3 regions of the Arthrobacter sp. CG_A4 genome follow, and region 1 is predicted to be linked to each of the others. Evidence: riboswitches for the same ligand, from Rfam matches in the RefSeq annotation. Region 1 holds a riboswitch; each other region holds the start of a gene.
What was found. A riboswitch is a leader RNA that binds a small molecule or an ion and turns the genes downstream of it on or off. The one in region 1 is predicted to bind S-adenosylmethionine.

Region 1 (10,115 bases):
ACCGCGAACCCGGCGGGAAGCACATCCGCCAGTCCGAGCAGATCCTGTTCGTTGGCGCCGTAGCCATGCAGCAGGACCAGCAGCGGCTTTCCGGCGCGGTCCTCCTCGGCGGTGGACCACAGGACAACGGGCGCGGGAAAGGCAGGAGCGTGAGTCATGGCTCCATTCTTGCAGTTCCACTTTCCCATTACCCGCCGGTAACATCTTTCGGTGGCGTAGTTTTACTGGAACAGTGCAGGATATGAAGGTGAGCGAAACCGAAGCCATGGACAATCCGCCAGCTACTGCCGTGACCCACCCGTGGACCCGCTACGTGGCCCTGGGGGATTCCTTCACCGAGGGCATCGGCGATCCCGAGCCCGCGAGCCCCGGCGGCCACCGGGGCTGGGCCGACCGTGTGGCCGAGGAACTGAGCCACGGCCACGAGGGTTTCGCGTACGCCAACCTCGCCGTCCGGGGCCGGCTCCTGCAGCAGATCGCGGACCAGCAACTGGCGCACTGCCTTTCGCTCCGCCCGGACCTCGTGACCCTGTCCGCCGGCGGCAACGACCTGATCCGGCCCGGCGGCGATCCCGATCTGCTGGCGGAGAAGCTGGACTCGTTGGTGCAGATCCTGGGCCTGGGCGGCGCAACCGTGGTGCTCTTCAACGGACCCGACACCGGCTCGTCCGTGCTGGGCCGGGTCCGCAGCAAGGTGGCCATCTACAACGAGAACCTCCGCACCATCGCTGCCCGCCACGACGCCGTCATCGCGGATATGTGGTCCTTGCGGCAACTCAACGATCCCCAGATGTGGGACGCGGACCGCCTGCACTTTTCGCCGCTGGGACACCACACCATCGCGGCCATGGTGCTGGATTCCCTCAACGTCCGGCACACGCTCGAGCCGCTCTCCCCCAAGCCGCTGCCGCAGCGGAGCTGGCGGGAGGCGCGGACCGGGGACCTGGTGTGGGCCCGCGAATATTTCATGCCGTGGGTGGTGCGGCGGCTGCGGCACCGTTCCTCCGGCGACGGTATGACGGCAAAGCGACCGCTGCCCGGCCCGGTGTTCGGGCCCGGTGTTCCGCTGGGCTCCGGCGAAGGCCCGCCCGGTGCCGAGGAACCCGCGCGCACGTAGCACCCCGGCACGGCGGACAGGGTGTGGGCGTTAAGCTGGAAGGACACTTTCTGAAAGGCGCCGTACCGTGAACAATATGTTCTTCTGGATCATCGTTCTGTCATTCCTGATCCCGATAGGGATGCGCTACTACAGGAAGTCGGTGCGCGGCCGGAATCGGGACCAGGGTATGCCGGGCGGCTTCCCTGGCCAGTTCGGGCAGTTCCCCGGCGATACTCCCGGAGGCGATGCCGGGAACTACCCCGGACAGCAGAACAAGCAGCCCCGTGACGGCTTCACCCAGCGGGACTACTACGGCGGCTTCGGCCAGCTGGGCGCTCCGCAGCCTCCAACGCCGCCGGCGGGCTACCAGCCGCCGGTCCCCTACGAGGACAGCCCGGGTTACCCGGGCAACCAGCCCAAGCCCTTCCAGCAGCAGGATGCGCAGCAGTTCGGACAGCAGCCCGCTGAGGTCCAGCAGCCGTCGGGACCTGCGGTGCCCCCGCCGCCGTCGGCACCGCAGGGCTTTCGGGCGCGCAAGCTGGCGGAACTGGACCAGCGGTACAGCAACGGTGAACTCGCCATGGAGGACTACATGGCCCAGCGCGCGGAGATCATGAAGGGCTGACCCCCTTACCAACAACGCGGGGTCACATACGGCCCATGATCGGGTGCCGGATGGGCCGTATATGACCCCGCGTTGCCTTTTGGGGAGGCGGGGCCGGGGGGCCCGGGGGGGGTTAGTCGACCTGCGGGAAGCCGAGGTCGATCACCGAGGTGGACGGGTCCGGCCAGCGGGTGGTGACCACCTTGCCCCGGGTGTAGAAGCGGATGCTTTCGGGGCCGTACATGTGGGTGTCGCCGAAGAGCGAGTTCTTCCAGCCGCCGAAGGAGAAGGTGCCCACCGGCACCGGGATCGGCACGTTGACGCCCACCATGCCGGCCTCGACGTCGAACTCGAACTGGCGCGCTGCGCCGCCGTCGCGCGTGAAGATCGCCACGCCGTTGCCAAACTCGTTGTCGTTGACGAGCCGGACGGCGTCCTGGTACGTCTCGACCCGGACCACGGACAGGACGGGGCCGAAGATCTCGTCGTCGTAGACCTTCATGCCCGGCTTGACGTGGTCGATCAGGCTGACGCCGATGAAGAACCCGTTGGAGTCGAACTCCTGGGCCCGGCCGTCCACCACCACGGTGGCGCCTTCATTGGCGGCACCGGCCACGTAGGAGGCGACCTTGTCGCGGTGCTCGGCGGTGATGAGCGGGCCCATCTGCGAGGCGGGGTCGGTGCCGGGGCCGATCTTCAGCGTGGCCATCCGGGTGCTGATCGCCCCGACAAGCTCGTCGGCGATGTTCCCGACGGCCACCAGGACGCTGACGGCCATGCAGCGCTCGCCCGCGGAGCCGTAGGCGGCTGAGACGGCGGCATCGGCGGCCATGGACAGGTCCGCGTCCGGCAGGACCACCATATGGTTCTTGGCGCCGCCCAGGGCCTGCACCCGCTTGCCGTGATCGGCGGCGCGTTTGTAGATGGACTGCGCGATCGGCGTCGAGCCCACGAAGCTGATGGCTTTGACGGCCGGATGCTCAAGGAGCACGTCGACAGCTTCCTTGTCGCCGTGGACCACGTTGAGGACTCCGGCGGGCAGGCCGGCCTCGGCGAAGACCTGCGCGATGAAGACGGCCGAGGACGGGTCCTTCTCGCTGGGCTTGAGCAGCACGGTGTTGCCGCAGGCCAGGGCGCTGCCGATCATCCACAGCGGCACCATGGCGGGAAAGTTGAACGGCGTGATGCAGGCGACGACGCCGACCGGCTGGCGCACCGAGTGGACGTCGACGCCGCCCGCGACCTGTTCGGAACGCTCGCCCTTGAGCGCGTGGGACAGCCCGGTGGCGAATTCGATGTTTTCCAGGCCGCGGGTGATCTCGCCCTCGGCATCGGAGAGGACCTTGCCGTGTTCACTGGTCAGCAGGGCCGCCAGTTCGGGCCTACGCTGCATCAGCAGTTCACGGACCTTGAAAAAGATGGCGGTGCGCTTGGCCAGGCTGGTGGCGCGCCAGCCCGGCAGGGCGGCGCGGGCGGCGTCGATGGCCTCCTCGACCCGGACTGCGGAGGCCAGGGCGACCTCCTTCTCCTGCTCGCCGGTGGCCGGATTGAAGACAGGGCCGTAGCGATCGGCGTCGGAAATCAGGGCGCCGTTGATGAAGTGCGGAATGCGTTCCATGGGTGGGTCTCTTTCGTGGAGAGGGCGGTGGCTACTTGGCAGTTTCTGTTTTGGCGGAGTCGAGGCTGCCGTCGACCAGCTTGACGATCGCGGAGCAGTCCATGCCGGACTGGCCGGCGTCGACGAGCTGCTGGAAGAGCTGCTGGACGTGCTCGCCGATCACCAGCGGGGTGCCGGTGTCACGGGCGGCGCTGATGGCGAGTCCGATGTCCTTGTTGGCCAGCTCTGTGGTGAAGGTCGGGGCGAAATCATTGTTGGAAGCGGCCGTGGGAACCACGCCGGCCACCGGATACCAGGTGCGCAGCGCCCAGCTGTCGCCGGAGGAGACGGAGGCGATGTCCCAGAAAACCTGCTTGTCCAGGCCGAGCCGGTCCGCCAAAACGGCGCCCTCGGCCGTTGCGGCCAGGTTGATGAAGAGCATGAGGTTGTTGCAGATCTTCGCGGCCTGGCCGGTGGTGGCCCCGCCGGTGGGGATGATGTTGGCAGCCATCGGCTTGATGTACTCGGTGGCCTCGGCCACGGCGCCGGCTTCGCCGCCAATCATGAAGGTCAGGGTGGCAGCCTTGGCGCCGCTCATCCCGCCGGAGACCGGCGCGTCGACGAAGCGGAAGCCGGCGGCAGCGGCGGCGTCGTGCAGGGCCTGGGCGGAGGCGATGTCGATCGTGGAGGAATCCACCAGCAGCGTGCGGGTGTCCGCGTGGGCCAGGACGCCGTCCCCGCCGAGGTACACGGCGCGGGCGTGCTCGCCCTTGGGCAGCATGGTGAAGACGACGTCTGCGCCGTCGACCGCTTCGGCGATACTGCCGGCCGGCTTCACGCCGCCGGCCACAGCGGCGGCAACGGCCTCGGCGTTGAGGTCGAAGCCGCGGACGTTGTGGCCGGCTTTGGCGAGGTTCACCGACATGGACCCGCCCATGTTCCCCAGTCCGATCCAAGCGATTACTGCCATGGCGTAAGCTCCTTTGCTTTGTGTCGTGCGTACTTCATGGGTCTTTGTCCGCGTCCGCACAATCCGGCCGTTTCGCCGGACGTTCCGTGTCCAGCATCACACCCTGTTACAGTGCAATCAAGGCGAAAAACTACAGATGCCATGTGCATCGATGCACATACTTCGAAAGGCGGACGGTTGTGGACCTAAGGCGGCTTCCGAGCCCGGATGACCTGCTCATCCTGCTGACCGTTGCCCGGCTGGGCCGGTTTAACGCGGTGGCGGAGACGCTCGGCACCACGCACACCACCATTTCCCGGCGGATCCTGGCCCTGGACAAGCAGCTGGGCGGCCGTACCCTCGAGCGGAGCCCGCACGGCTGGGAGCTGACGGAGCTCGGCAGCCAGGCGGTGACTGCGGCCGAGGCAATCGAAAGTACCCTCGGTGCGCTGTCAAACCGCATTGCCCACAGCGGGGATGCGCTCTCCGGCCTGGTCCGGATCAGCACCCCGGACGGCTTCGGCGCCGAGTTCCTCACCCCGGCACTGGTCCGGCTGCAGCAGGAGCACCCGCTGCTGAACGTGGAGATGCTGAGCGCCACCCGCAAGGTCAGCCGGAACCGCTCGGGCGTGGACCTCGAAGTGGTGGTGGGCAACATGGACGTCAGCAACGCGCAGACCATCTTCCTGTCCAACTACTTCCTCCGGCTCTACGCCAGTCCGCAGTACGCGCAGGAACGCGGACTGCCGGTGACGCTCGACGACGTCCGGCGGCACGGCTTTGTCTCTTACGTGGAATCGGCGCTGCAGGTCGCGGAACTCGGCCACCGCTCCACCCAGCTCCCCATGCCGCGGTCCAGCTTCCAGGCCACCAGCATCTTCGCCCAGCTCGAGGCCGTGCGGCGCGGCGCCGGGATCGGGCTGCTGCCCAACTTCCTGGTGGCCGGGAACTCCGGTTTCCTGCCCGTACTGCCGGACGTTTTCCAGCGCCAGCTGCCGATCTGGGCGGTGGCACGCTCGGAATCGTTGCGCTCGGCCCCGGTACTGGCTGTGCTGGCCACGATCCGGACCGAGATCGCCGAGCGCCAGGACGTCCTGCTGGGCTGAGCCCGGCGGCCAACAACAACGGCCCCTGCCCCGCAGTGCGGGGACACGGGCCGTTGTTCTGCCTGACGGAAGTTACTTCTGGCTGCTGCCTCTTGCCGTATTATTTCTTGCCGGCGGCAAGGAGGTCGGCGGTGCCGCGGGCGTCGGCGGCGTCGACGTCGTGAAGTGAGATGCCGCGGGTTTCCTTGAGGAAGAACACTGCCACCATCGTGACCATACAGGCGCCGAGCAGGTAGATGGCCACCGGGGTGGAGGACTTGAACTGGCTCAGCAGCGCCGTCGCTATGATCGGAGCCAGCGACCCGGCCACGATTGATGTGACCTGGTAGCCGAGCGAGACGCCGGAGTAGCGCATCCGGGTCGGGAACATCTCGGCCATGATGGCCGGCTGGCCGGCGTACATGAGGGCGTGGAACAGGAGGCCGATGGTGATGGCGGCGAGGATGATCAGGTCGTTCTTGGTGTCCATCATCGGGAAGGCGAAGAAGCCCCAGGTCCCGCCGAGGATGGCGCCGGCCATGTAGACGGGCTTGCGTCCGTAAGCGTCGGAGAGCTTGCCCACCAGCGGCACTGCACAGAAGTGGACGAAGTGCGCCACCAGCAGGAGCAGCAGGATGCGCGAGGTGTCCGTCTGGACCACGATCTTCAGGTAAGTAATGGAGAAGGTGACCACAAGGTAGTAGAGGATGTTCTCCGCGAAGCGCAGGCCCATGGCCGTGAAGACGCCGCGCGGGTAGCGGCGGAAGACCTCGGCGACGCCGTATCCCTTGTTCTCCACCACAACTTCTTTGCGTGCCTCGAGGAAGATCGGGGCGTCCTGGACCTTGGTGCGGATGTAGTAGCCGACTACCACGATCACGGCGGAGAGCCAGAACGCCACGCGCCAGCCCCAGCTGAGGAAGTCAGCCGGGGACAGCGTGGAGGAGAGGGTGAACAGCACGCCGGTGGCGAGCAGGTTGCCCATAGGAACAGCTGACTGCGGCCAGCTGGACCAGAATCCGCGGGATTTGCTGGGGCTGTGCTCGGCAACGAGGAGGACGGCGCCGCCCCATTCGCCGCCGACGGCGAAGCCCTGGACAAACCGCAGGAAGACCAGCAGTGCCGGCGCCCAGTAGCCGATCTGCTGGAAGGTGGGCAGGCAGCCCATCGCGAAGGTGGCGACACCGACGAGGATGATGCTCAGCTGGAGCAGCTGCTTGCGGCCGAACTTGTCGCCGAAGTGCCCGAAGACGATGCCGCCGATGGGGCGGGCAACGAAACCGACCGCATAGGTCACGAAGGCTGCAATGATGCCGTCGAGCTCAGTGCCGGAGTTCGGGAAGAACAGCTTGCCGAAGACCAGGGTGGCGGCGGAGGCGTAGAGGAAGAACTCATACCATTCCACCACCGTGCCGGCCATGGAGGCCGTCACAACCTTCTTCAGGCCGGACGTCTTGACATCGGGCTCTTCCGGGCGCCTCGCGGCGGCATTTTGCGTAGTCATGTCGACTCCTTCGGTGTCTCCGTCGACACCCTATGGACCACTGGACAGAGAATACCTGTGACGTGTGACACGGGCATCATTCTCAACGATTATGGGCGCTCATGCCCGCGGCCTCAACGGCCATTAGTGCAGGGCCCGTCTGCAAAAATGCACACGGGCTCCTCATTCTCCGGTACTTCCGTCCACGGATTCGCGCAGAAGATCGGCATGGCCGTTGTGCCGCGCGTACTCCTCGATCATGTGGCAGACGATCCAGCGCAGGCTGGGCGCCCCGCCGTCGGGCCAGGTGCGCAGGGCCAGCGAGTCCAGCCCGCCGCCGGCCAGGGTCTCTGCCACCAGGGAGCGTGAGCGTACGACGGCGCCCTGCCAGAGTGCGCGGAGGGCCGGACCTGAACCTTTTTGTGCCGGTAACGGGGGGACATGCCCATTCTTCGCACCCGGGACTGGGCATAAGGGCACTATGTCCATACGCTGGCCCCGGCGCGGGGCATGTCCCTGAGCCCGGCCACCGCGCCCGGACTGCCGGTCCGGCAGTACAAGAGCCGAAGAGCGGCTAGCCGAAGAAGTTCAGCCGGAGCTGGCCGCTGAGCTGGCCGATCTCGGTGAGGAAGCCATCATGGCCGATCGGCGCCTCGATGGTGTGCACCGCCACCTCGCCCGGCAATGCGTCGGCGAGGGCCCGGGACTGGGAAGGGAAGTACAGCCGGTCCGAGTCGACAGCCGCGATCAGGAAGTCCGCCGTGGCCGGAGCCAGCGCCTCCTCGAGTGCCCCGCGTCCGCGGCTGACGTCGTGGCTCATCAGCGCCTCGGTGATGGCGATGTAGCTGTTTGCGTCGAAGCGGCGGACCAGTTTGTTGCCCTGGTGGTCAAGGTAACTCTCCACCTGATAGCGTCCGCGGCCGGCCAGGGAACCGGCTTCCAGCGGGGTCTCGGAGTCCTGGGCGTTCCGGCCGAAGCGGCCGTCCAGTTCCGCGGCGGAGCGGTAAGTGATGTGCGCGATCCGGCGCGCCAGGGCCAGGCCGGCTTGCGGTTGCGGACCGCCGTAGTAGTCCCCGCCCCTGAAGTTGGGGTCCTGCCGGATGGCGAGGGTCTGGGCCTGGGCGAAGGCGATCTGCTCGGCGGTGCTGCTGGCGCCGATGGAGATCACGGCACAGCGCGACACCCGCTCCGGGTAGCTGACGGCCCACTCGAGGGCGCGCGCGCCGCCGAGGGAGCCGCCCAGGACGGCGTGCCAGCAGCGGATGCCGAGGGCATCGGCCAGCCTGGCCTCGGCCGCGGTGGTGTCCCGCAGCGTGACCAGCGGGAAGCGTGAGCCCCAGGGTTTGCCGTCCGGCGCCGGCGAGGACGGTCCGGTGGAGCCGTAGCAGCCGCCGAGGATGTTGACGGAGACAGCAAAGTACGTGTCCGTGTCCACCGGGGCGCCGGGGCCGGCGAGCTGCTCCCACCAGCCCGGTTCCTCGGTGGCGCCGCGGGTGACGTGGGTGTCCCCGGTCAGTGCATGTTCGATCAGCACCGCGTTGGAGCCGTCCGGGGTGAGGGTCCCCCACGTCTCGTAGGCGAGGGTGATGTCCGGCAGCGTCGAGCCGGATTCGAGCTGGAGGTCCCCGATCCGGAGGTATTGCACGGTCCCGTCCGGGACTCGTTCGGAACGGGCTGCTTCCGGGCGTCCGGTTTCCAGCCTCTCCGTTTCCGGCGGGGCAGCTGGGTTGTGGGGGGTCTTGTTCCCGGGTACGCCCTTGCGGGAGACGGCAATGCTCATGTGAGGACCTAACGTCGCGCTTGCCCGCCGTCAGCTGACCGGCGGGCCAGGTCTTCACCCGGGGCACCCCGCCGCGGAAGGAGGGTTGCCGGCCAGCAAGCCGGGGCTGTCACTGGCACTCATGACCTTCATTCAGTTTACGAAAGGAGGCACCGTTGTGGCGAAGATTGTGACGACCGTATGACTCCCGGCGTCGCGCGCCCCAAATTTCCAGCGCCCCTAAGCTCAAGCGCCCGAATTTCCAGCGGCGGCACGCCGGGAGCGGCGGTGCTCAGGCGCTCTTGGCCGCGCGGAATCCGGCGTCGAGGTCCTCGAGGATGTCATCGATGTGTTCCAGGCCCACGGACAGCCGCACCAGACCCGGCGTCACGCCGGCAATCGCCTGCTGTTCCGGCGTCAGCTGGCTGTGGGTGGTCGACGCCGGGTGGATCACCAGCGAGCGCACGTCACCGATGTTCGCCACATGGGAGTGGAGTTCGAGGGCATCGACGAAGCGCTTGCCGGCCTCCGCTCCCCCGGCGATGTTGAACGCCACGACGGCGCCGGTACCCTTTGGACCGTACTTGCGGCCGCGCTCGTACCAGGGGCTGGACGGCAGCCCAGCGTAGGCGACGGATTCGACGTCGTCCCGTGCCTCAAGCCATCCGGCCACCGTGGTGGCGTTGGCGACGTGCCGCTCGACGCGCAGGCTCAGGGTCTCGATGCCCTGGGCGATGAGGAAGGCGTTGAACGGCGACACCGCCGAGCCGAGGTCGCGCAGGAGCTGGACGCGGGCCTTGAGGATGTAGGAAAGGTTCGCGCCGAGGGCGCCGTCCTTGCCCAGGTCCCGGGCGTACACGAGGCCGTTGTAGCTGGGATCGGGGGTGTTGAAGCCGGGGAACCGCTCAGGGTCCTTGCCGAAGTCGAAGTTGCCGGAGTCCACGATCACGCCGGCGATCGCGGTGCCGTGGCCGCCGAGGTACTTGGTGGCGGAGTGGACCACAATGTCTGCGCCCCACTCGATCGGGCGGATCAGGTAGGGGGTTGACAGGGTGTTGTCCACGATCAGCGGCACACCGGCGTCGTGGGCGGCCGTCGAAATGCCCTCGATGTCCAGAACGTCCTGGCGGGGGTTGGAGACCACTTCGCCGAAGAACAGCTTGGTGTTGGGCCGGACGGCATCGCGCCACTGCTGCAGGTTGTCCGGGTCCTTGACAAAGGTCACGGAGATGCCGAACTTCTTCAGCGTGTGCGCCAGCAGGTTGTAGGTGCCGCCGTAGAGGCTGGGGCTGGCCACAACATGGTCGCCTGCCTCGGCCACGTTGAGGATCGCCAGGGTCTCGGCGGCCTGGCCGGAGCTCAGCAGCAGCGCCGCGAGGCCGCCTTCCAGGCTCGCCACCCTCTGCTCCACGGCGTCCTGGGTGGGGTTGCCGATCCGGGTGTAGATGGGGGCGAGCTCGGCGAGGGCGAAGCGGTTCGCGGCGCTTTCGGCGCTGGGAAACACGAACGACGTCGTCTGGTAGATGGGCAGCGCCCGCG
Region 2 (10,115 bases), on a different contig from region 1:
TTCCGCGCTATCGCGCTGGAACCCGTGCAGTCCGGCATCACGGCCCGGATCCGCGCCGGAGAAGCGCTGACCGTTACCGGGCCCAACGGCTCGGGGAAGTCCACGTTCGCCCTGACCCTGGCCGGTCTGCTCGCGCCGGTGTCCGGCACGGTGTCCGCCACGCCGGAACTGGGCGCAGGTGCCGGCACCGACCCCTACAAATGGAGGGCCCGGCAGCTGATCCCGCGGATCGGCACCGTGTTCCAGGAGCCGGAGCACCAGTTCGTCACCGGCCGTGTGCTGGACGAACTGATGTTCGGCCCCCGTCACCTGGGCCGCGGCGAGGAACGGGTGGACGAACTGCTGGAACGCCTGCGGCTGACCAAGCTCGTGGACGCCAACCCCTATACCCTCTCCGGCGGCGAAAAACGGCGCCTCTCCGTGGCCACCGTGCTCGCCGCGCACCCGCGGGTGCTCGTCCTGGACGAGCCGACCTTCGGTCAGGACGCCAACACCTGGGCCGAGCTTGCCTCTTTCCTCGCCGAACTTCTAGATGCTGGCACCGCGGTGGTGTCCGTGACGCACGATGCGGATTTCACCGACGTCCTGGGCGGCACCGAGCTCAGACTCCGCGCCGCTGAGCGCGACGAACCCGGGCACCTCGAACCGGGAAAGGTGGGCGCACCGTGAGGGAGGAGCAGACCCTACGCGGCAACCACGCCCTGCTGGCCCGCGCCAACCCGCTGGCGAAGTTCGCCGCCGTCGTGCTCATCACGATGGTCCTGGCGCTGTCCATCGACTGGGTATCCGCCTCAGTGGCGCTCATTCTCGAGCTGGCGCTATTTCCGCTGGCCGGGCTGACTCTCGGCCTGCTCTGGCAGCGCGGCTGGCCGCTGGTCCTGGCGGCGGCGCTGGGCGGTTGGAGCACCACGATCCTGGCGCCGGATTCCGGGGCCATACTGCTCGACGCCGGGATCTGGTCCATCAGCGAAGGATCCCTCGAGCTGGGGCTGGGTGTTATGCTCCGCGGACTGGCGATCGCACTGCCGGCCGTGCTGCTGATGAGCTGCACCGACCCCACGGACCTCGCCGACGCCCTGGCACAGAAGGCGAAATTGCCACACCGCTTTGTGCTGGGCACCCTGGCAGCCATGCGGCTCGTGGGGCTCATGGCCGAGGAATGGCACACCATCGGCATGGCCCGCCGTGCCCGCGGCGTGGGCTCCCACGGGAATCCGGTGCAGCGGCTCCGGGCTACGCTGGGGCAGAGCTTCGGGCTGCTGGTCCAGGCGGTCCGGCGTGCCACCCGGCTGGCGGTCACCATGGAGGCACGAGGGTTCGGCGGCTCACAGCGGACGTGGGCGCGGAAATCGGTCTACAGCATCCTTGACGTGTGGGTGCTGCTGGGCGGGCTGGGGATCGCCGGGGCCGCCGTCGCCGCGGCGCTGGGGGCCGGGACCTGGAACATGGTTTTCCTCGCGCGGCAGTAGCGGGCAGTATCGCACAGTACGGATATTCCTGCGAGTTTAACGCCATTTCGGCGGTAATCCCCGGGGTGAATAACTCATCCGTGATATTTTTTTGTGATGACTCAACAGACTGCTGAACATGTAGGCGTGCTGCTCCGCGATGCCCGCGGCCAAAAAGGCTGGACCCAGGGACAGCTCGCCGCCGAGCTGGGAACCAGCCAGAGCGCCATCGCCAGGATGGAACAGGGCAAGCAGAATCTGAGCCTGAAAATGATCCAGCGGCTCGAGACCATCTTCGGCCGCACCATCGTCAAGGTGGGCCGCCCGGCCATGACCCACCTCCGGGTGGAGGGCGGCCGCAGCCTCTCCGGCGCCGTCGACGTCAACAGCAGCAAGAACGCCGGCGTCGCCCTGCTTTGCGCCAGCCTGATCAACCGCGGCACCACGACGCTGCGCCGGCTGGCCCGGATCGAAGAGGTCAACCGGATCGTGGAGGTGCTGACCAGCATCGGCGTCGAATGCACCTGGCTCAACGCCAGCGATCTGCAGATCCGCCGCCCCGCCGTCCTGGACCTCGGCTCCATGGACGTGGAAGCTGCCCGCCGTACCCGCAGCGTAATTATGCTGCTGGGTCCCTTGCTGGACGAATCCAGCGAATACCGGCTGCCCTACGCGGGCGGCTGCGACCTCGGCACCCGCACCGTGCAGCCGCACATGCAGGCGCTGCGCCAGTTCGGCCTGAGCGTGGACGCCAAGTCCGGCTTCTACGCGGTGCAGGCACCGCCGTCGGACGGACTTGACCGCTCGTTCGTGCTCGGCGAGCGCGGTGACACCGTCACGGAGAACGCCATCATGGCCGCCGCCCACCGCCGCGGCACCACGATCATCCGCAACGCCAGCCCCAACTACATGGTCCAGGACCTCTGCTTCTACCTGCAGATGCTCGGTGTGCAGATCGACGGTGTGGGAACCACCACCCTGAAGATCACCGGCCGGCCCTCGATCGACGTCGACATCGAGTATTTCCCGTCCGAGGACCCGATCGAGGCGATGAGCCTCATCACCGCCGGCATTGTGACGGACTCGGAAGTCACCATCCGCCGCGTCCCCATCGAGTTCATGGAAATCGAACTCGCGACGCTGGAGCAGATGGGCCAGCGGCTTGAGGTCTCCGGCGAGTACCTGGCCCGCAACGGCCGCACCAGGCTGGTGGACGTCACCACCAAGCCGTCTGCACTGCACGCGCCGGAGGACAAGATCCACCCTATGCCGTTCCCCGGCCTGAACATCGATAACCTGCCGTTCTTCGCGGTCATCGCAGCCAATGCCAAGGGCCAGACGATGATCCACGACTGGGTCTACGACAACCGCGCGATCTACCTCACCGAACTGAACAAGCTCGGCGCCCAGGTGCAGCTGCTGGACCCGCACCGGATCTACGTCAACGGCCCCACCAAGTGGCGCGCGGCCGAGGTGGGCTGTCCGCCCGCGCTCCGTCCCGCCGCCTGCCTGCTGCTGGCGATGCTCGCTGCCCGCGGCGTCTCCGAACTGCGGAACATCTACGTGATCGAGCGCGGCTACGAAGACCTGGCCGAGCGGCTGAACACCATCGGCGCGAAGATCGAGTACTTCCAGGACTGACCCCCTGGCGCCCCACTGACCAAAGCAACGCGGGGTCACATCGCGCCCGTCCGGCGGCCCGGCATGGGCGCGGAGTGACCCCGCGTTGGGGTAGCGCGCTTGGGCCGGTCCTGACGCACAATAGATGCATGCGCACCTTCGGTGTGGAGGAAGAACTGCTGATCGTCGACCCGGAAACGGGGATGCCCCTTGCCCTGGCCGACGTTATGCTGCCCACCCTGGTCCCGCCAGGGCCGGACACCGGCCGGGAGGTAGCCGCCGGTGTGCCCAGGACTCCGGTCCACGAGGACGCCGGCTTCAGCTTCGAGCTCAAACTTGAACAGATTGAAACCCGGACGCAGCCGTGCCTGGACTACGCCGCACTCTTGCGGCAGGTCCTGCAGGGCCGCGCCCTGGCAGACCAGGCCGCCCGGGAACACGGCGCCCGCGTCGCGGCCCTGGCCACCTCGCCCCGGGGATCTGCGACCCACACCACGCCCAAACCGCGCTACATCGCCATGCAGGAGCGTTTCGGGGTGATCGTCCGGGACCAGCTGACCTGCGGCTTCCACGTCCATACCCTTGTGGAGTCGCCGGAGGAGGGCGTGGCGGTGATGGACCGGATCCGCGACAAGCTGGCTGTGCTGATCGCCCTCAGCGCGAACTCGCCCTACTGGAACGGCGCGGAGACAGGCTTTGAAAGCTACCGCACGCAGGCGTGGAACCGCTGGCCGGGCTCGGGGCCCACCATGATTTTTGGCAGCCTGCCGGTTTACCGGCGGTTGGTGACCCGGCTGGTGGACAGCGGCGTGCTGCTGGACGAGGGGATGATCTACTTCGACGCGAGGCTCTGCCGGCACCATCCCACCGTGGAGGTCCGGGTCGCGGATGTGTGCCTCCGGGCCGGGGACGCGGCGCTGCTCGCCGTGCTGGTGCGCGCGCTGGTGGAATCGGCCGCCCGGGAATGGGCCGACGGCGTCGAGCCCGCCCCGGTGCCGACGCTGTTGTTGCGGATGGCGGCCTGGCAGGCCAGCAATTGCGGGCTGCGCGGGCAACTGCTGGACTTCGGCACCTTCACGCCCGCCCCGGCGCCGGACGTCGTCCAGGCCCTCGTGGACTATCTGGCCCCCGTGCTGGCGGAGCAGGGCGAGCTCGAGCAGGTCCGGGCGGGCATCGCGCGGATCCTCAGTGAAGGGACCGGTTCCCAGCTGCAGCGCCGGCCGTTCGCGCACGGTGGACTCGCCGCCGTCGTGGCCCGGGCCGTGCAGCTGACCGGCGAGGGGGCCGGGACCGGGGATCCCGCGGAACAGGCCCCGTCCCTGGGCCGGGTGCGCCGGGCCTGACATCGCCGGGCCGAACATCGCAGCGGGACATGCCCATTTTTCGCACCGGGGACTGGACGCAATGACCCTATGTCCATCCGCTGGCTCCGGCGCGGGGCATGTCCCTTCGGGCCGGTGTCCAGTCCAGCGGGGACATGCTCATTTTTCGCACCCGGGACTGGACGCAATGACCCTATGTCCATCCGCTGGCCCGGGCGCGGGGCATGTCCCGGAGTCCGGCCACCGCGCCCGGACCCCCGACGAACTAACGAGAATGCCCGCTAGACCCGCTTGAGCGCCTGGCCGAGGTCGCTGATCAGGTCATTGCTGTCTTCCAGTCCCACGGAGAGCCGCACGACGCCGTCGCTAAGCCCGATCGCCGCACGGCCGTCCGGGCCCATGGCACGGTGTGTTGTTGTGGCGGGGTGGGTGATGAGGGACTTCGCGTCGCCCAGGTTGTTGGAGATATCGATGATGCGCAGCCCGTCCAGCAGGGCGAACGCGGCGTCCTTGGCGGAGCGGCCCGCCGACGGCGAGAGCTCAAGCGTGAGCACCGTGCCGCCGGCCTTCATCTGCTTCGCGGCCAGCCCGTACTGCGGGTGCGATTTCAGCAGCGGGTACCGCACCCAGCTCACCGCGGGCTGTCCCTCAAGCCATTCGGCCAGCCGCAGGGCCGACGCCGCGGAGTGGTTCACCCGCAGGGCCATGGTTTCCAGGCCCTTGGTCAGCACCCAGGCGTTGAACGCGGAGAGCGCCGGGCCGGTATGGCGCATGAGCTGCTTGACCGGGCCCCCGATGAATTCCCTGGTACCCAGGATCGCGCCGCCGAGCACCCGGCCCTGGCCGTCGATGTGTTTGGTGCCGGAGTAGACGATCACGTCCGCGCCGAGCTCCCCGCAGCGCTGCAGCAGGGGAGTGGCAAAGACATTGTCGACGACGACCGTGGCGCCGGCGGCGTGTGCCAGTTCGCTCACGGCGGCGATGTCCACGATTTCCTGCATCGGGTTCGACGGCGACTCGAAGAAGACCGCCGTCGTCGGCTCGCCCAGCGCGGCCTGCCATTGCGCCAGGTCCGGGCCGTCCACGAAGACCGTCTCCACGCCCCAGCGCGGCAGGATCTCGTTGAGGATCACGAAGCAGGAGCCGAACAGTGAGCGGGCGGCCACCACACGGTCGCCCGCCGCCAGCAGCGCGCCGAGGGCGGTGAACACCGCCGACATCCCGGACGCCGTCGCAAAGCATGCCTCGGTGCCTTCGAGCAGCCGGAGGCGTTCCTGAAAGGTCGCCACCGAGGGGTTGCCGTAGCGGGAGTAGACGAAGCGTTCGTCCTCGCCGGTGAAGGCGCGTTCCGCTGCGGCGGCTGATTCGTAGACGAAACCGGAGTTGAGGAAGATCGGCTCGGTGGTTTCCTGGAAGCCGGTGCGGTCGAGTCCGCCGCGGACGGCCTGCGTGCCGGGGCCCCAGCCGGCGGCGTCGGGATTGAAGGTCACCTAGTGCTTTCCGCGGATGGTGGGCAGGCCCCGGTTCTTCCAGCCGTTGACGGTCCGTCCGCCGTGCCGGTCCGGTTCGCCTTCGTAGCCTTCGAGGACGTTGTACGAGGTGAAGCCGGCCTCGGCGGCGGCCTCCGCGGCGGCGATGGAGCGCACGCCGGAACGGCAGAGAAATATCAGTTCGGTGCCGTGATCTTCGGGTGCCTGCTGCTTCAGCTGGTCCAAGAACTGCCTGTTGGGGATACCGCCGGCCAGGTTCCACTGGATGAACAGCGGGGCGTTCCGGGTGCCGTTCGCGGATGCGGTGTCCGGGACGCCGATGTGGGCCCATTCATCCTCGGTGCGGACGTCCACCAGGAGCGCGCCCGCCTCAAGCCTGGCCCAGGCTTCCTGCGGGCTGAGGTCCCCGGCGTACCTCACGCGTGGCCCTCGATGGTCTCTTCGTAGCCGAAACCGTCGCTGTCCAGATCCTCGACAGCGCTTGCGACGGCGGCGTCAGCGATGGCGATTGCTGCCGGCAGCACCACAGCCTGGACAACAATGACGCTGCTGCCGTTGACGGTGGCGGAGGGGCTTCCGTGCAGCACATAGCCCTCGGCCAGGGCGGCCGAGACGCGCTCGCAGAAAGCGCGGTCGTCTGGGCCGGTGAACAGGCGGTAGGCCAGTTTCCCCTCTTTGGTCGCGGCGGTCGCGGCGGTTGCGGCGGTTGCGGCAGTTGCCGCGGGGGACGGGGCGGGTGCTGTGCTTGGCACGGCGGGGGCGGACGCGTCAGTCACGACGGATCTCCTTCTTTCACGCTTGCAGCTCGAATGGTCGATATGCCGAGTATTCACCTGAGGCACCCCGCCGCGAAAGGGAGGGTTGCCGACCGGCCAGTCAGGGCTTGGTGCCGGGTCTCATTACTCCCCAAAAACGTAACACTTACGACGCCGGCCCGCACCGCCGTCGTCGTCATGTTTAGTAACCGGACCGGTCCGTGACCTCATGGTGGCCCCTCGAGAAGCAGGTAGCTGTGCCGGACGGCAGTGGTGCCGGGGCGGGCGTTGCAAGTAGTGGCCACTCGTGTGCCCCCGGCCGGTGGCCGGTCTACTGGGAGGACAGGTCCGGCCGCATGGCCGGCAAGGTCTCAGATGCCTGTGAACCGCCGTTGCCGGAGAACCGGCAGCGGCGGGACGCAGTGGAGGGGGAACCATGGGTCCGCGCATATTGGTCACCGGAGTAGGCAGCGCAGCCGGCTGCGCCGTCGCTGCGCAGTTGTCGGCCCGGGGAATTCCCGTTCTCGGCGCCGACAACAGCGACGTGCCGGGCCCCGACGGCGCCGAGACCGTCCGGATCCCGCCGCCTGGTGATCCGGACTGGGTCCCTGCGCTCCGCCGGCTCATCGACGCACGATCCCTCAATGTGGTCATTCCTACGCTCAGCGAGGAGCTTCCGTACCTGGCCGCCGCCCGCGCCGGGTTCGCCGAGGGCATCCGGCTCATCGTCGCCGACCCTGGCCCGGTCGCCCTCGCCAACGACCGGCTCTTCACCGCGTGGACGCTGCACGCGGCCGGGATCCCCGTTCCCCGGTTCGGCGTGGCCAGCGACTTCGCCGCCGCGCCGGCGTCCCTGGCGGCACTGGGCGGTCCCGTCGTCCTGAATCCGAGGTCGGCCCAGGCCGGTCAGGGTGTTCAAGTGCTGGCCGAAGCCGGTGCGGTGGACTGGGGACTTGTGCCGGAGGGCCAGATCGTCCAGGAGTTCATACCGGGAACCTCGTACCTCGCCATGGTCTTCGGCACACCCGTGCACAACGCCATGGCGCCAGTCGCCGTCGTCTTCGAGCAGACCGGGCCGCGCAGACCGGGCTCCGGAGGCGGGGATTCCGGAAGCACAGACTCCGGAGGCGGGGGGACCGGCCGGCGGGTGGCGGCGGGCGAAGCCGCCGGGATCGGCAAGCTGGCCCTGGCCGCCGTCCGCGTACTCGGCCTGACCGGGCCCGTGGACGTCGAGATCCGGTGCCGTGCCGATGCGGCCCCTGTGGTGCTGGGCGTGAGTGCACATTTTGGGGCCAGCAGCGCGTCCGCGCCCGAGCTGCTCGACGCGGTTCTGGCGACTTTCCTCCTCCCGTCGTTCAACCCTGCGTCCTTCCGGCGGTGCCCGGCTGTCTACGCAAGAGTGCTGGGCTGAGCCGGCCATGGCGGCGGAGCACACCTGGCTGATGGCCCTCGGGCTGCCGGTCCTGGCCCTCGGGCTGGCACGAGTCCTTGCCCTGCCGCTTGCGGCCTGGTTCGAGGTCCGGGCCACCCGCCGACGGCGCAGCGGCCCGCCCGGCCTCTGGGCCCGCTGGCCTACGGTGTCCATCATTGTTTCGGCGCACAGCGAGGCGGCTGTGATTGCGAACTGCGTACGGTCCGTCCAGGCGAGCAGGTATGAGCGGTACGAGCTGATCATCGTGGACGACGGCTCCACCGACAACACCGCCGAGCTGATGGCGGGGTTCGCCGCGCAGGACGGACGGATCGTCATCACGGCGCAGTCCCATGCCGGCACGGGTAGCGCACTGAACCTGGGCATCCGTTACGCCACAGGGGAGATCCTCATGTTCCTGGCCGCGGACGCGGCCGTGACCCCGCGCACCATCGACCGGATGCTTCAAGGCTTCGAGGACCAGCGCACCGGGGCGGTCCGCGGCAGCGAAGGGACAACGGAGCCGACGTCGGGTCCGGCCCGGGTCCTGGACCTCATCCGCCGGCTGGGCAGCGGCACCACCTGGCGCGCACAGTCGGTGACCGGCGGCCTCCCCACCATGTCCGGGGGAATGACAGCTGTGCGCCACGCCGTCATTGCCGAGGTGGGACCATTCCGCGAAGACACGGCGGAGGGTGACCTTGAGCTGGGCTGGCGCGTGCGCCAGGCCGGGTACCGGGTTGTCTTTGCACCGCGCGCCCTGATCCGGAAGGCGGGGCCGTCGAATATGGGCGCGCTCTGGAGCCACCAGGTCCGCCGCGAACGGTCGCTTCTGCAGTCCCTGTGGATCCACAAGTGCGCGATAGGGGACCTGCGGCGGCGCGCCCTCGGTGACAGCCTCATGGCGGCGCTGTTGGTCACTGTCTTTGGGCCCGTGCTCCAGCTCGCGGGCCTGCTCACTTTGGCCTGTCTGGTGCCGCTGGGCTATGGCCGGCTCGGAGCAGATGCCTGGGCGGTGCTGGGCGGCGTGGTGATTTCCGCGACGCTGGGAGTCGCGGCGCTGGAGCTGGTGATCAACGGCTCGTGGGGGAAGCTGCGCCGGGTGTGGGTGTTCCCGCTTCTCCCGGTCTATGCCGTATACCGCGGTCTTGCGCTGCTGGCCGCTCTGGTGAAGGAGCTCAGCGTCCTGGCAGGGCGGCGGAGCGGCTCCGGGCGCGGGGCCGAAGGCCGGACGGTCCGGAACCGAAAGCATGGGGCAACGCGGGGTCACCTACGGCCCGTCCCGGGCCGCCGGATGGGCGCTATGTGACCCCGCGTTGCTGTAGATCGTGGTTAGTCGATGGTGGCGTAGAGCGCATTGAGCTCGGCCGTGAGCTGCCTGCGCAGTTCCGGGGTGCCGATTTCCCTGCCGTGGATGTGGTTGACCGGGGCCAGCAGCCGGATGCTTGAGATCAGCCAGACGGCGTCGGCGTCGTACAGATCGTCCGGCTCCAGCGGCCCGTAGCCCAGCTCCCAGCCGGCGGCCTTGGCGGCTTTGAAGAGGGCGCCCTGCGAGGTGCCGGGCAGGATCCCGCTGTCCAGCTGCGGCGTGATGAGGCGCCGGACGGTGCGGACACCGCCGGCGCCGTCGTCGGAGGATTCCAGGTGGGCGAGCAGCACGGTGGACGTCGGGCCCTCCAGGACCCGGCCGTCCGCGGAGACGAAGATGACATCGTCCGCGCCCTGGGCGTGCGCGTAGCGTAGCGCTGCCATGTTGACGGCGTAAGAGAGGGTCTTGGCGCCCATCAGGAGCCAGGGGGCGCGCTCGCCGGCCTCGCTGTCGTAGCCGCGGTCCAGCAGGATGACGTCGATTCCGGTCTCTCGCTGGCGGCGCCCGGCGGCACCGGGAGCCGAAGCCTGGACCCAGCAGCTCGGTGTGTTGGTGCCCTCCACGCCGCGGGTCACGAGGAGCTTCACGGCCACCTCGTCTGTGCCCTCTTCCGTGCCCTCGTCCGTGCCCGGTTCGGCGGAGGTGCGCGGGCCCCGGTACTCGCTGATCGCGGTCTCGATCGCCCGGCGCCAGGCGTCCG
Region 3 (10,115 bases), on a different contig from region 1:
GCCGCATCGAACAGGACCTCTCCAACGCCGGCCCCTTCCTCGCGGCAGCCCTGGCAACCCGCGGCACGGTCCGGATCCCGGACTGGCCCGCCGGAACCACCCAGGTGGGAGACCTCTGGCGCAGCATTCTCACCACCATGGGAGCCACCGTTACGCTGGAGGACGGCATCCTGACCGTCACCGGCGGCCCGGAGATTAAGGGCGCCCACTTCGATGGAACCAGCGAACTCGCGCCCACCGTGGCTGCCCTTTGTGCCCTGGCTTCCGGATCCTCCCGGCTCAGCGGCATTGCCCACCTCCGCGGCCACGAAACGGACCGGCTGGCGGCACTGGTGGCCGAGATCAACCGCCTCGGCGGCGACGCCGAAGAGACGTCCGACGGCCTCATTATCCGGCCCGCTCTGCTGCACGGCGGCGCCGTCCACAGCTATGCGGACCACCGTATGGCCACCGCCGGCGCCATCCTGGGCCTGGCCGTAGCCGGCATCGAGGTCGAGGACATCGCGACCACGGCCAAAACCATGCCGGACTTCCCCCGGTTGTGGGAAGCCATGCTGGCCCAGTCCTCCCCCGGGACGCCCGCCCCGTCGGACGCACCCCCGGCAGACGCACCCCCGGCGGACGCATCCGCTGCAGACGCACCCCTCGCGGACCCACCCCCGTCCGACGCACCCCCGGCAGACAAGGACGCCGCCAGTGGCACGCAGCACTGACTCCTGGGATGAATCCGATGTCCGGATCCGCCCCAATAAGAAGGGCTCACGCCCCCGTACGAAGGACCGGCCCAGCTACGACGATGCCGTCACCGGCCGGATCATCACCGTCGACCGCGGACGCTACACCGCCGTCGTCGGCGAGGGCACAGGCGAGGAACGCAAGATCATCGCCGCCCGCGCCCGGGAACTGCGCCGCAACCCTGTGGTGGCCGGCGACTTCGTCTCCCTTGTGGGGGACGTCAGCGGCGAGCCGGACACCCTGGCCCGGCTGGTCAGGATCCAGGACCGCAAAACCCTGCTGCGGCGCAGCGCGGACGACACCGATCCGATCGAACGCGCCGTCGTCGCCAATGCCGACCAGCTGGTGATCGTGGTGGCGGCCGCCAACCCTGAACCCCGGACCGGTTTCATCGACCGCGCCCTCGTGGCCGCCTACGACGCCGGCATTTCTCCCCTGCTGCTCGTCACCAAGGCCGACGTCAAGGATCCCGCCGGGCTGCTGTCCAACTATCAGCACCTCGCGTTCCCGGTGATCATTTCCAAGACGGCGGATTCAGCCGCCTCCGGAATCGACGCCCGCTCGGACGACGGGCTCTCGGCACGGCTCGACAAGGACGCCGTCTCACAGTTACGCGGCTACCTCGATGGGAAGGTCACGGTGATGCTGGGCCATTCCGGCGTCGGAAAGTCCACCATGGTCAATGCCCTGACCGGGGCCGAGCGCGCCACCGGCGGCGTCAACGCCGTGACCGGGCGCGGCCGGCACACGTCCTCCTCGGCGCTGGCCCTCAAGGTCAACGATGCGCCGTCCGGCAGCTGGATCATCGATACCCCCGGCATCCGCTCCTTCGGCCTGGCCCATGTGGACCCGGACCGGATCCTGCGTTCCTTCCCGGATCTGGAACCCGGCACCGACCGCTGCGAGCGGGGCTGTAAGCACAACACCAGCGCCGTCAACTGCGGTGTCGACGCCTGGGTAGCGGGGGGACATGCCGGCCCGTCAGGCCCCGCCCGGCTGACCTCGCTGCGCCGGCTGCTGGGCACCGACCCGCGGATGGAAGCGCAGGACGTCAAGGAACTGGGCACCGTCTCCTGACGTGTCGGTTGCGCCCGCCTGTCCCGCTTCCCGTGGCGCAGCGACGCAGCCTCCCGGTCGGCTGCCCGCTTTGGCGGTAGCTTGGAACCATGAGTCAACCCGCTTCGAGCTACAACGATGACCTGCGCCTTGCCCATGTACTGGCAGATTCCGTAGATTCCCAGACCATGAGCCGCTTCAAGGCGCTCGACCTTCGGATCGAGACGAAGCCGGACCTGACGCCGGTCACCGATGCCGATAAGTCCGTCGAGGAAGCCATCCGCGGCCAGCTCTCCCGCTCCCGACCCCGCGACGCTGTGCTGGGCGAGGAGTTCGGCAGCTCCGGCCACGGCTCGCGGCGCTGGATCATCGACCCGATCGACGGGACCAAGAACTTCGTCCGCGGCGTTCCCGTCTGGGCTACCCTGATCGCTCTTGTGGACGAGGGCGAGCCGGTTGTCGGCGTCGTCAGCGCCCCGGCACTGGGCAAGCGCTGGTGGGCTGCCAAGGGCGCCGGTGCGTACATGGGCCGCTCGCTGGCCGCCGCGACCCGGCTGAAGGTCTCCAACGTCTCTGAGCTCTCGGATGCCTCACTGTCCTACTCAAGCCTGGGCGGCTGGAAGCAGCGGGGAAACCTGGATGAATTCCTCGGCCTCACCGAGGAGGTCTGGCGCACCCGCGCCTACGGCGACTTCTGGTCCTACTGCCTCGTGGCGGAAGGCGCCGTCGACATCGCGTGCGAGCCCGAACTGAACCTCTACGACATGGCCGCGCTGGTCCCCATCGTCACCGAGGCGGGCGGCCGCTTCACCTCCCTCGAGGGGGAAGATGGCCCGTTCGGCGGCAACGCCCTGGCCACCAACTCGATCCTGCACTCCGAGGTGCTCAGGCGCCTCAACCCGGGACTAGACGACCTGCTCTAGCGGCTGCCGGACAATCGACGGCGGCGGCCGTCGATTGTCGTATTTGAGGGTGCCCGTTCGTGGCGCCGCGTAACAAAGCGCTTCACAATGCGGCACTCCCTGTTCGCCGCCGGCGCGGATGTCCTAGGCTCGAAGCAGGTCACGAGTGCCAGCGCTAAACCCCGGTTTGCTGGCCGGCAACCCTCCTTCGCGGCGGGGTGCCCCGGGTGACGACCTGGCCGGTCCGGAACGGACCCGGCAAGCGCGGATCCCCGGCAAATGGGGTCCTGTCTCGAGCGAGGTCCCATGACGACTGCCACTTTTCCCGCCAACTCCGGATTTGCCCCCGGGTTCCACCCCGGTGCAGAAGCCGGGCGCCCGGACGACGCGTTCGCCGTCGCCCGCCGGCCGCTCTCGGCGGTCACCGGCGCCGAGATCCAGGCGCCACTGATCCAGGGCGGCCACGTCCGCTACGCCAATCTGGACTACGGCGCCTCCGCACCCGCGCTGTCCGTCGTCTCGGCCTACCTGAACGAGATCCTGCCGTACTACGCTAGCGTCCACCGCGGCGCCGGCTACGCCTCCCAGATCAGCACCTCCGTGTACGAGAACGCCCGGACGATCGTCCGCGAGTTCGTGGGCGGACGCCCGGACGACTCCGTGATCTTCACCCGGAACACCACCGACTCACTGAACCTGCTCGCCGGTTGCCTGCCGGTCGCCGGCGGCAAACACACCGGCGAGGTGCTCTTCCTCGACATCGAACACCACGCCAACCTGCTGCCGTGGCAGGCCGTCCCGCACCGCAGCGTTGTGGCCGCCCCCACCGTGGCCGCCACGCTGGAGCGGCTCCGCGGGGAACTGTCCCACGGCGGCGTCAGCCTGCTCGCCGTGACCGGCGCCTCCAACGTCACCGGCGAAATCCTGCCAATCCGCGCGCTGGCAGCGCTGGCCCACGAGTTCGGCGCCCGGATCGTGGTCGACGCCGCCCAACTGGCCCCGCACCGCAGGATCGACATCGCCGCGGACGACGTCGACTACCTCGCCTTCTCCGGCCACAAGCTCTACGCGCCCTTCGGCGCCGGCGTCCTGGTGGGCCGGCCGGACTGGCTGGACGCCGGCACCCCGCACCTGGCCGGCGGCGGGGCCGTGCAGGACGCCCGGCTCGACACGGTCAGCTGGACCACCGGGCCGGCCCGGCACGAGGGCGGCTCCCCCAATGTCCTGGGCGCCGCAACCCTAGCCCGGGCCACCCAGGTGATCGCTGCCCTGGATCCGGAGCAGTGGCAGGCCCACGAGAACACCATCCGGTCCTTCCTGGTCGAGGGGCTCCAGCGGATCGACGGCGTCACCGTCCACCGGATCTTCTCCGACTCCGGCCTTGACGACGGCGGACGCGACATCGGCGGGCCGGACGGCGGCGGACGCGACAACGGCGGGCCTGACGGCGGCGGGCCTGGAAGCGGCAGCATCGGCGTCGTCAACTTCTCCGTGGCGGGCTACGACGCCGGCCTGGTGGCCGCGTACCTGTCCGCGGAGCACGGCATCGGCCTGCGTGACGGCCGCTTCTGCGCGCATCCGCTGCTCCGCCGGCTCGGGCTGCCCTCCGGCTCGCTGCGGGCCAGCTTCGGCGTCGGCTCCCGGATGGAGGACGCCCAGCGGCTGCTGGCAGGGCTGGAGGAACTGAGGGAGAACGGCCTGGGCTGGGATTATGTGGTGGATGCCGGCCGCTGGGTGCCGGCCAACGACTCCCGCAGCTACCCGCAGTGGGCGCCCAACACGCCCGGCACCGCCGGGGCGGCACCCTGCGGCCTGGGTTAGCGGACATTTTGGTTAGTTCGTCGGGGGTTCGGGTCCGGGAGTGTGGGACGGCCGGGCTCAGGGACATGCCCCGCGCCGGAGCCAGCGGATGGACATAGTGCCATTAAGCCCAGTCCCGGGTTCGAAGAATGGGCATGTCCCCCGGCATGCGAAGGACCCGGTCCAGCCTGACCCCGACGAACCAGGGAAAATGACCACCAGCGACCCGAGCTAGCGGCCTGGGCTGGAAACGCTCCTCCGCAGGGTGCGGTAAATTCGAGAGGTACCATCCGGATCTGGCCGAAGGAGATCGCACGTGACACGCGGCGGCCCCAAACTGGACCGCGAGCGCCGCCAGGAGCTCGGGCAGAGCTTCCAGGACGGCGGCGAACACTACCAGCGGGTCCGCCCGGGCTACCCCGCAGAGTCGGCCGACTGGCTGATCCCGGCCGGGGCGCAGGACGCCGCGGATATCGGCGCCGGCACCGGAAAGTTCACCGCCCTGCTGGTCGCACGAGGGCTGCACGCCGTGGCAGTGGATCCGTCCGCCGGCATGCTGGACCAGCTGCGCCGGATGCTCCCGGCCGTCTCCGCCGTCACCGGCACCGCCGAACACACAGGATTGCCGGCTCAAGCCTTCGATCTGGTCACGGTCGCCCAAGCCTGGCACTGGTGCGATCCGCTCCTGGCCAGCACGGAGTTCGCCAGGATCCTGCGCCCGCACGGCGTCCTGGGCCTGATCTGGAACCAGCTGGACACCTCAGTCCCGTGGGTCCACCGGCTCTCCCGGATCATGCACGCCGGGGATGTCCACAAACCGCATTTCACGCCGCCGCTGGGTCCGGAATTCACCGGTATGGAGAGCCACCTCACCCGCTGGGATGACCCGGTCACAACCGCGGACATCCTGGCGCTGGCCAAGTCCCGCAGCTACTATCTGAAGGCCTCGGAGCCTACCCGGACCAAGGTGCTGGGCAACCTCGACTGGTACCTGCACGGGCAGCTGGGCCACGGGCCCGGCGAGCCGCTGCGGCTCCCCTACCTAACCCAGGCATGGCGCGCAGTCCGGGCCTGACGACGCCGTCTCATAGCCGCTGCGCTGTTGCCGGCCGGATTGCGCGTTACCGGCGCAGAGGCTTATGGTTTCGGTAGTCCTAACAACTTTTTGCAGGTCCCAACAAACAATGGCGCGGGCCGCACCGCCAGCCCACACCGGGCGTCATGGCTGGTAAACCGACCATTCTCACAGCGGGCCAGCTGACCAACCGATCCAGAGGGGCCCGCCGTGCTGGAAGTAAGCGGATACCAACCATCGGCACCGAAGGTGCCCGGCCGGAAACCAGGCGCCCGCCGGGCCCTGCTTGGCCTGCTGGGCCCGGCTTTCGTGGCCTCGATTGCCTATGTGGATCCCGGCAACGTCGCGGCAAACCTCACCGCCGGCGCCCAGTACGGCTACCTCCTGGTCTGGGTCCTGGTGGCCGCCAACGTCATGGCCGTGCTGGTCCAGTACCAGTCCGCGAAGCTCGGTATCGTCACCGGCAAGAGCCTGCCGGAAATCCTCGGCGAACGCCTCAAGCCCTTCTGGCGCCGCGCCTTCTGGGCCCAGGCCGAAATCGTGGCCGCGGCCACCGACCTGGCCGAGGTCGTTGGCGGGTCCATCGCACTGTACCTGCTCTTCGGACTGCCGCTCCCGCTCGGGGCCGTGATCGTCGGCGCGGTATCCATGCTCCTGCTGGCGGTGCAGGCGAAAAACCGGCAGCGGCCCTTCGAGTTCGTCATCATCTTCCTTCTCGGCATCATCAGCATCGGCTTCCTGGCCGGGCTCTTCATCAGCCCGCCGGATCCGGCCGGCGTGGCGGCCGGGCTGATCCCCGGCTTCCAGGGCCCGGACACCGTCCTGCTGGCCGCCAGTATGCTCGGCGCCACCGTGATGCCGCACGCCATCTACGTCCACTCGGCCCTGTCCCGGGACCGGCACCGCCCCAACCCGCACCTGCACGTTCCGTTGCCCGCGATCATCCGGCTCGTCAAAGCCACCCGGCTCGACGTCGTGGTGGCCCTTGCCATCGCCGGCGTGGTGAACATCGGCATGTTGCTGCTGGCGGCGTCAACCCTGGGCGGCGTGGCCGGTACCGACACCATCGAGGGGGCCCACGCGGCGATTACGGCCAATCTGGGCCCGATCATCGGCGTCGTTTTCGCCGTCGGCCTGCTAGCCTCCGGCCTGGCCTCCACCTCCGTGGGCTGCTACGCGGGCGGAACCATCATGCAGGGTCTGCTCAAGATCCGCATCCCGCTGATGGTCCGGCGCGTGGTCACGCTGATCCCGGCGGTTGTGCTGCTGTCCGTCGGCTTCGACCCCACCTGGGGTCTGATCCTCAGCCAGGTGGTGCTGAGCTTCGGCATTCCCTTCGTCCTGATCCCGCTGGTGGTGCTGACCAGCGACAAGGCGCTGATGGGCCGCTTCGCGGACGGCATGCCGCTGCGGATCGCCGGCATCATCAGCGTGGTGCTGGTGGTGGCGCTGAACGTCGTCCTGCTGTGGCTCACGCTCACCGGCGCCGGCTGACGGTAGGGTTGGGTCAGTGAAGACCGGTGCCCCCTCCTCCTCGATTGAGGACTACGTCAAAGTCATTTACACCTTCACTGAGTGGCAGGACAAACCCATCAGCTCGACGCAGCTCGCGCAGCGCCTGGGTGTCGCCAACTCCTCGGTCTCCGAGATGGTCCGCAAGCTCAAGGACCAGGGCCTGGTGGACCACCAGCCCTACAGCGCCATCACCCTCACGCCCGACGGCGTCACACTGGCCCTGTCCATGGTCCGGCGTCACCGTCTGATCGAAACCTTCCTCGTCCGGGAGCTCGGCTACCGCTGGGACGAGGTCCACGACGAAGCCGAGCTGTTAGAACACGCCGTCTCGGACACCTTCATCGAGCGGATGGCCGCCAAGCTGGGGAATCCGGTCCGCGACCCGCACGGCGATCCGATCCCGGCCGCCGACGGCTCCGTGCTGATGCCGCCGGCGCACCGGATGAGCGAACTCGACGACGGCCACACCGGCCGGATCACCCGGATCAGCGATGAAAACCCCGAGCTGCTGCGCTACCTTGCGGCCGAAGAGATCGATCTGGACGCCGACGTCGAGGTGCTGGGCCGGAAGCCCTTCGGCGGGGCGCTCGTGGTGCGCATCGGCTCCGGCGGGACCCTGCGGGAATTCGACCTCGCCGGGGAAGTCACCGCCGCCCTGTGGGTCCACAGCGGCGCGGCCCACGCCGGCTGCAGCGTCGAAGGGCGCTAGGTGGCGGGCGCTGAGTGGCGGGCACGGTGCCGGAAGGCCCTGCGGTGAGACGCCCGGGACTGCCCGGCTGGCGTGCGTGGGCAGCCGTCGCAGTCGGCGGCCTGCTCGGAACGGAGCTGCGCTACGGTGCCGGCCTGCTGTTCCCGGAGGCGTCCGGCGCCGTGCCGTGGACCACCCTGGTGATAAACGTCGCCGGGAGTTTTGTCCTCGCCGCCCTCACCACCCTCTGGATCGCGCGGCCCCGGACGGCCGTCTGGCTCCGTGCCGGCCTCGGCCCCGGCCTGCTGGGTTCCTTCACCACATTCTCCGCAGTGGTGTACTCGGCGGACCAGCAGTTCCGCGGCGGCTTCCACAGCATCTGGCTGGCCTACCTGGTACTCTCCGTCGTGCTGGGGCTCGGCGCCGCCGCGGCCGGCTGGAAATCCGGCACGGCACTGGCCGGCAAGGCACCGGCCGACGCGGGGGGCGCAGCGTCATGATCACCCCGCTGCTGGTGGGCATCTTCGGGGTCGCCGGGGCCCTGCTGCGCTTCGCCGCCGACTCCTGGTTTGCGCACCGCCCCGGCCCCCGGCCGCACTGGCCGTGGGCAACCCTGCTGGTCAACGTCGCCGGGTCCTTCATCATCGGCTTGTCCATGGGTGTGACCAAAGAGCTGGGGCTCGGGCCGGAGTGGCAAGCCGGACTCGTGACCGGCCTGGCGGGCGGCCTCACCACCTTCAGCTCCTGGACCACCGCCACGGTGCGGCTGGCCAGTGAGGCGCGGTACCGCGCCGCCGCGCTCAATGTCGCCGCCAACCTCATCGCCGGGCTCGCGGCTGCGGCGCTTGGCCTGGCCCTCACCGGGTACGCCGCCTGACTCCTGACTCGGGGACTACTCAACCCCGGCCGTCGCCGGGCGGTTGCGGATGCCGACGGCGGACGCCACCGCGCCCGCGAAGAACAGCACCGCGGTGACCACAACGGTACTGACCACGCCCGACGTCGTGATCTCCGGTCCGGTGATCAGCCCGGCGGCGGCGATGCCCACCAGCCCCGCGATGCGCGCCACTGCGTTGTTGACGGCGGAACCGATGCCGGCCTCTTCCGGCTCCACAGCCCCCAGGATGGCGGACGTAAGCGGCGCCACCGTCACGGCCAGGCCCAGTCCGAAGACCAGCAGCCCCGGCAGGATTTGCCCGAAATAGTCCAGCGGCAGGCCCACCCGCATCAGCAGCAGGAAGCCCGCCGCGCACAGCAGCGGCCCGGCGGTCATGAACCAGCGGGGCCCGTAGCGGCCCGCGAGGGCGCCCATCCGGGAGGACAGGAGAAGCAGGATGACAGTGGGGGGCAGCAGGGCCAGGCCCGTCGTTGTGGCGCCCAGTCCGGCGACCTGCTGCAGGAAGAGTCCCAGGACGAAGAATCCGAGTGAGAGCCCGCCGTAGATCGCCGCCGTCGCAATGTTGCCCCAGCCAAAGTTGCGGACGGCGAAGAGCCGCAGCGGCATCATCGGAGCGGAGGTCCGGGCCTCGTGGCGGAGGAACAGGGCCAGGGCGGCCGCGCCGATCGCCAGCGGAAGCCATACCTGCGGGGCCGACCAGCCCAGGCTGCCGCGTTCAATGAAACCATAGACGATTCCGCCGAGGCCAATGACCGCCAGGACGGTCCCCGCCGCGTCGATCCGGCTGCCGGGTGTGCGCTCATGGTCCAGTTCGTGCAGTTTGAGCAGCACCGGCCAGACCGCCGCGGCCGGAATTACGTTGAGGAAAAAGATCAACCGCCAGGTCCAGAGATCCACCGAGAGCCCGCCGAGCAGCGGTGCCGCCACAATGGCACCGGACGTCCAGGCCGACCATCGCCCGATCGCCAGCGACTGCGCCGGGCCGGTGAAGACGGTCACGATCATGGCGAGCGAGCTGGGCACCAGCAGGGCGCCGGCGATCCCCTGCAGGCCGCGGAAAAGGATGAGCGACTCGCCGCTCCAGGCGAGGCCGCACAGCACCGACGTGGCCGTGAAGCCGGCCAGCCCCCATTTCAGGACCCGCACCCGGCCGAACTGGTCCGACAGGGAACCCGCCACCAGGATGAGGGCGCCCAGGGCCAGCAGGTACGCATCCACCACCCATTGCTGGACCACCAGTCCGCCGCCAAGCTCCCGCCCGATCGCAGGCAGGGCGAGGTTGACTACCGAACCATCCAGGAAGGCGATGAACGACGCGACGATCGCGACGTAAAGGACGCGTTTCTCGACGGCGGTCATGGCCGCGGCGGGGCTTGGGGACATGGCAGCTGCCTTCCTCGCTGGCTCCTGTGCTGCAGTGCTCTGCGGGGGCGGCACGGGTCTGTG

Region 2: it holds a riboswitch for S-adenosylmethionine, as region 1 does, so the genes downstream of both, RCH07_RS17245 (DUF1737 domain-containing protein) here and metX (homoserine O-acetyltransferase MetX) in region 1, are expected to answer to the same signal.
Region 3: it holds a riboswitch for S-adenosylmethionine, as region 1 does, so the genes downstream of both, RCH07_RS10285 (aminotransferase class V-fold PLP-dependent enzyme) here and metX (homoserine O-acetyltransferase MetX) in region 1, are expected to answer to the same signal.

Annotation. Positions count from the first base shown of each region.
Region 1 is NZ_JAXCID010000012.1:83,404-93,518, reverse strand. Features, by position in the region: gene RCH07_RS07475 (alpha/beta hydrolase) at 1-158, opposite strand, end outside; gene RCH07_RS07470 (SGNH/GDSL hydrolase family protein) at 242-1,117, shown strand; gene RCH07_RS07465 (hypothetical protein) at 1,194-1,724, shown strand; gene RCH07_RS07460 (CoA-acylating methylmalonate-semialdehyde dehydrogenase) at 1,837-3,321, opposite strand; gene mmsB (3-hydroxyisobutyrate dehydrogenase) at 3,353-4,270, opposite strand; gene RCH07_RS07450 (LysR family transcriptional regulator) at 4,450-5,355, shown strand; gene RCH07_RS07445 (MFS transporter) at 5,456-6,838, opposite strand; gene RCH07_RS07440 (mycothiol transferase) at 7,001-7,306, opposite strand; gene metX (homoserine O-acetyltransferase MetX) at 7,392-8,597, opposite strand; SAM riboswitch class IV at 8,609-8,724, opposite strand; gene RCH07_RS07430 (bifunctional o-acetylhomoserine/o-acetylserine sulfhydrylase) at 8,869-10,115, opposite strand, start outside.
Region 2 is NZ_JAXCID010000053.1:10,254-20,368, reverse strand. Features, by position in the region: gene RCH07_RS17275 (ABC transporter ATP-binding protein) at 1-669, shown strand, start outside; gene RCH07_RS17270 (energy-coupling factor transporter transmembrane component T family protein) at 666-1,469, shown strand; gene RCH07_RS17265 (UDP-N-acetylglucosamine 1-carboxyvinyltransferase) at 1,566-3,089, shown strand; gene RCH07_RS17260 (glutamate--cysteine ligase 2) at 3,218-4,411, shown strand; gene RCH07_RS17255 (O-succinylhomoserine sulfhydrylase) at 4,672-5,880, opposite strand; gene RCH07_RS17250 (rhodanese-like domain-containing protein) at 5,881-6,300, opposite strand; gene RCH07_RS17245 (DUF1737 domain-containing protein) at 6,297-6,545, opposite strand; SAM riboswitch class IV at 6,670-6,784, opposite strand; gene RCH07_RS17240 (hypothetical protein) at 7,072-8,046, shown strand; gene RCH07_RS17235 (glycosyltransferase) at 8,054-9,355, shown strand; gene RCH07_RS17230 (aminodeoxychorismate lyase) at 9,379-10,115, opposite strand, start outside.
Region 3 is NZ_JAXCID010000020.1:21,331-31,445, forward strand. Features, by position in the region: gene aroA (3-phosphoshikimate 1-carboxyvinyltransferase) at 1-713, shown strand, start outside; gene rsgA (ribosome small subunit-dependent GTPase A) at 697-1,812, shown strand; gene hisN (histidinol-phosphatase) at 1,902-2,714, shown strand; SAM riboswitch class IV at 2,852-2,964, shown strand; gene RCH07_RS10285 (aminotransferase class V-fold PLP-dependent enzyme) at 3,000-4,514, shown strand; gene RCH07_RS10290 (class I SAM-dependent methyltransferase) at 4,810-5,568, shown strand; gene RCH07_RS10295 (Nramp family divalent metal transporter) at 5,779-7,062, shown strand; gene RCH07_RS10300 (metal-dependent transcriptional regulator) at 7,079-7,792, shown strand; gene RCH07_RS10305 (fluoride efflux transporter FluC) at 7,837-8,271, shown strand; gene RCH07_RS10310 (fluoride efflux transporter FluC) at 8,268-8,648, shown strand; gene RCH07_RS10315 (MFS transporter) at 8,664-10,052, opposite strand.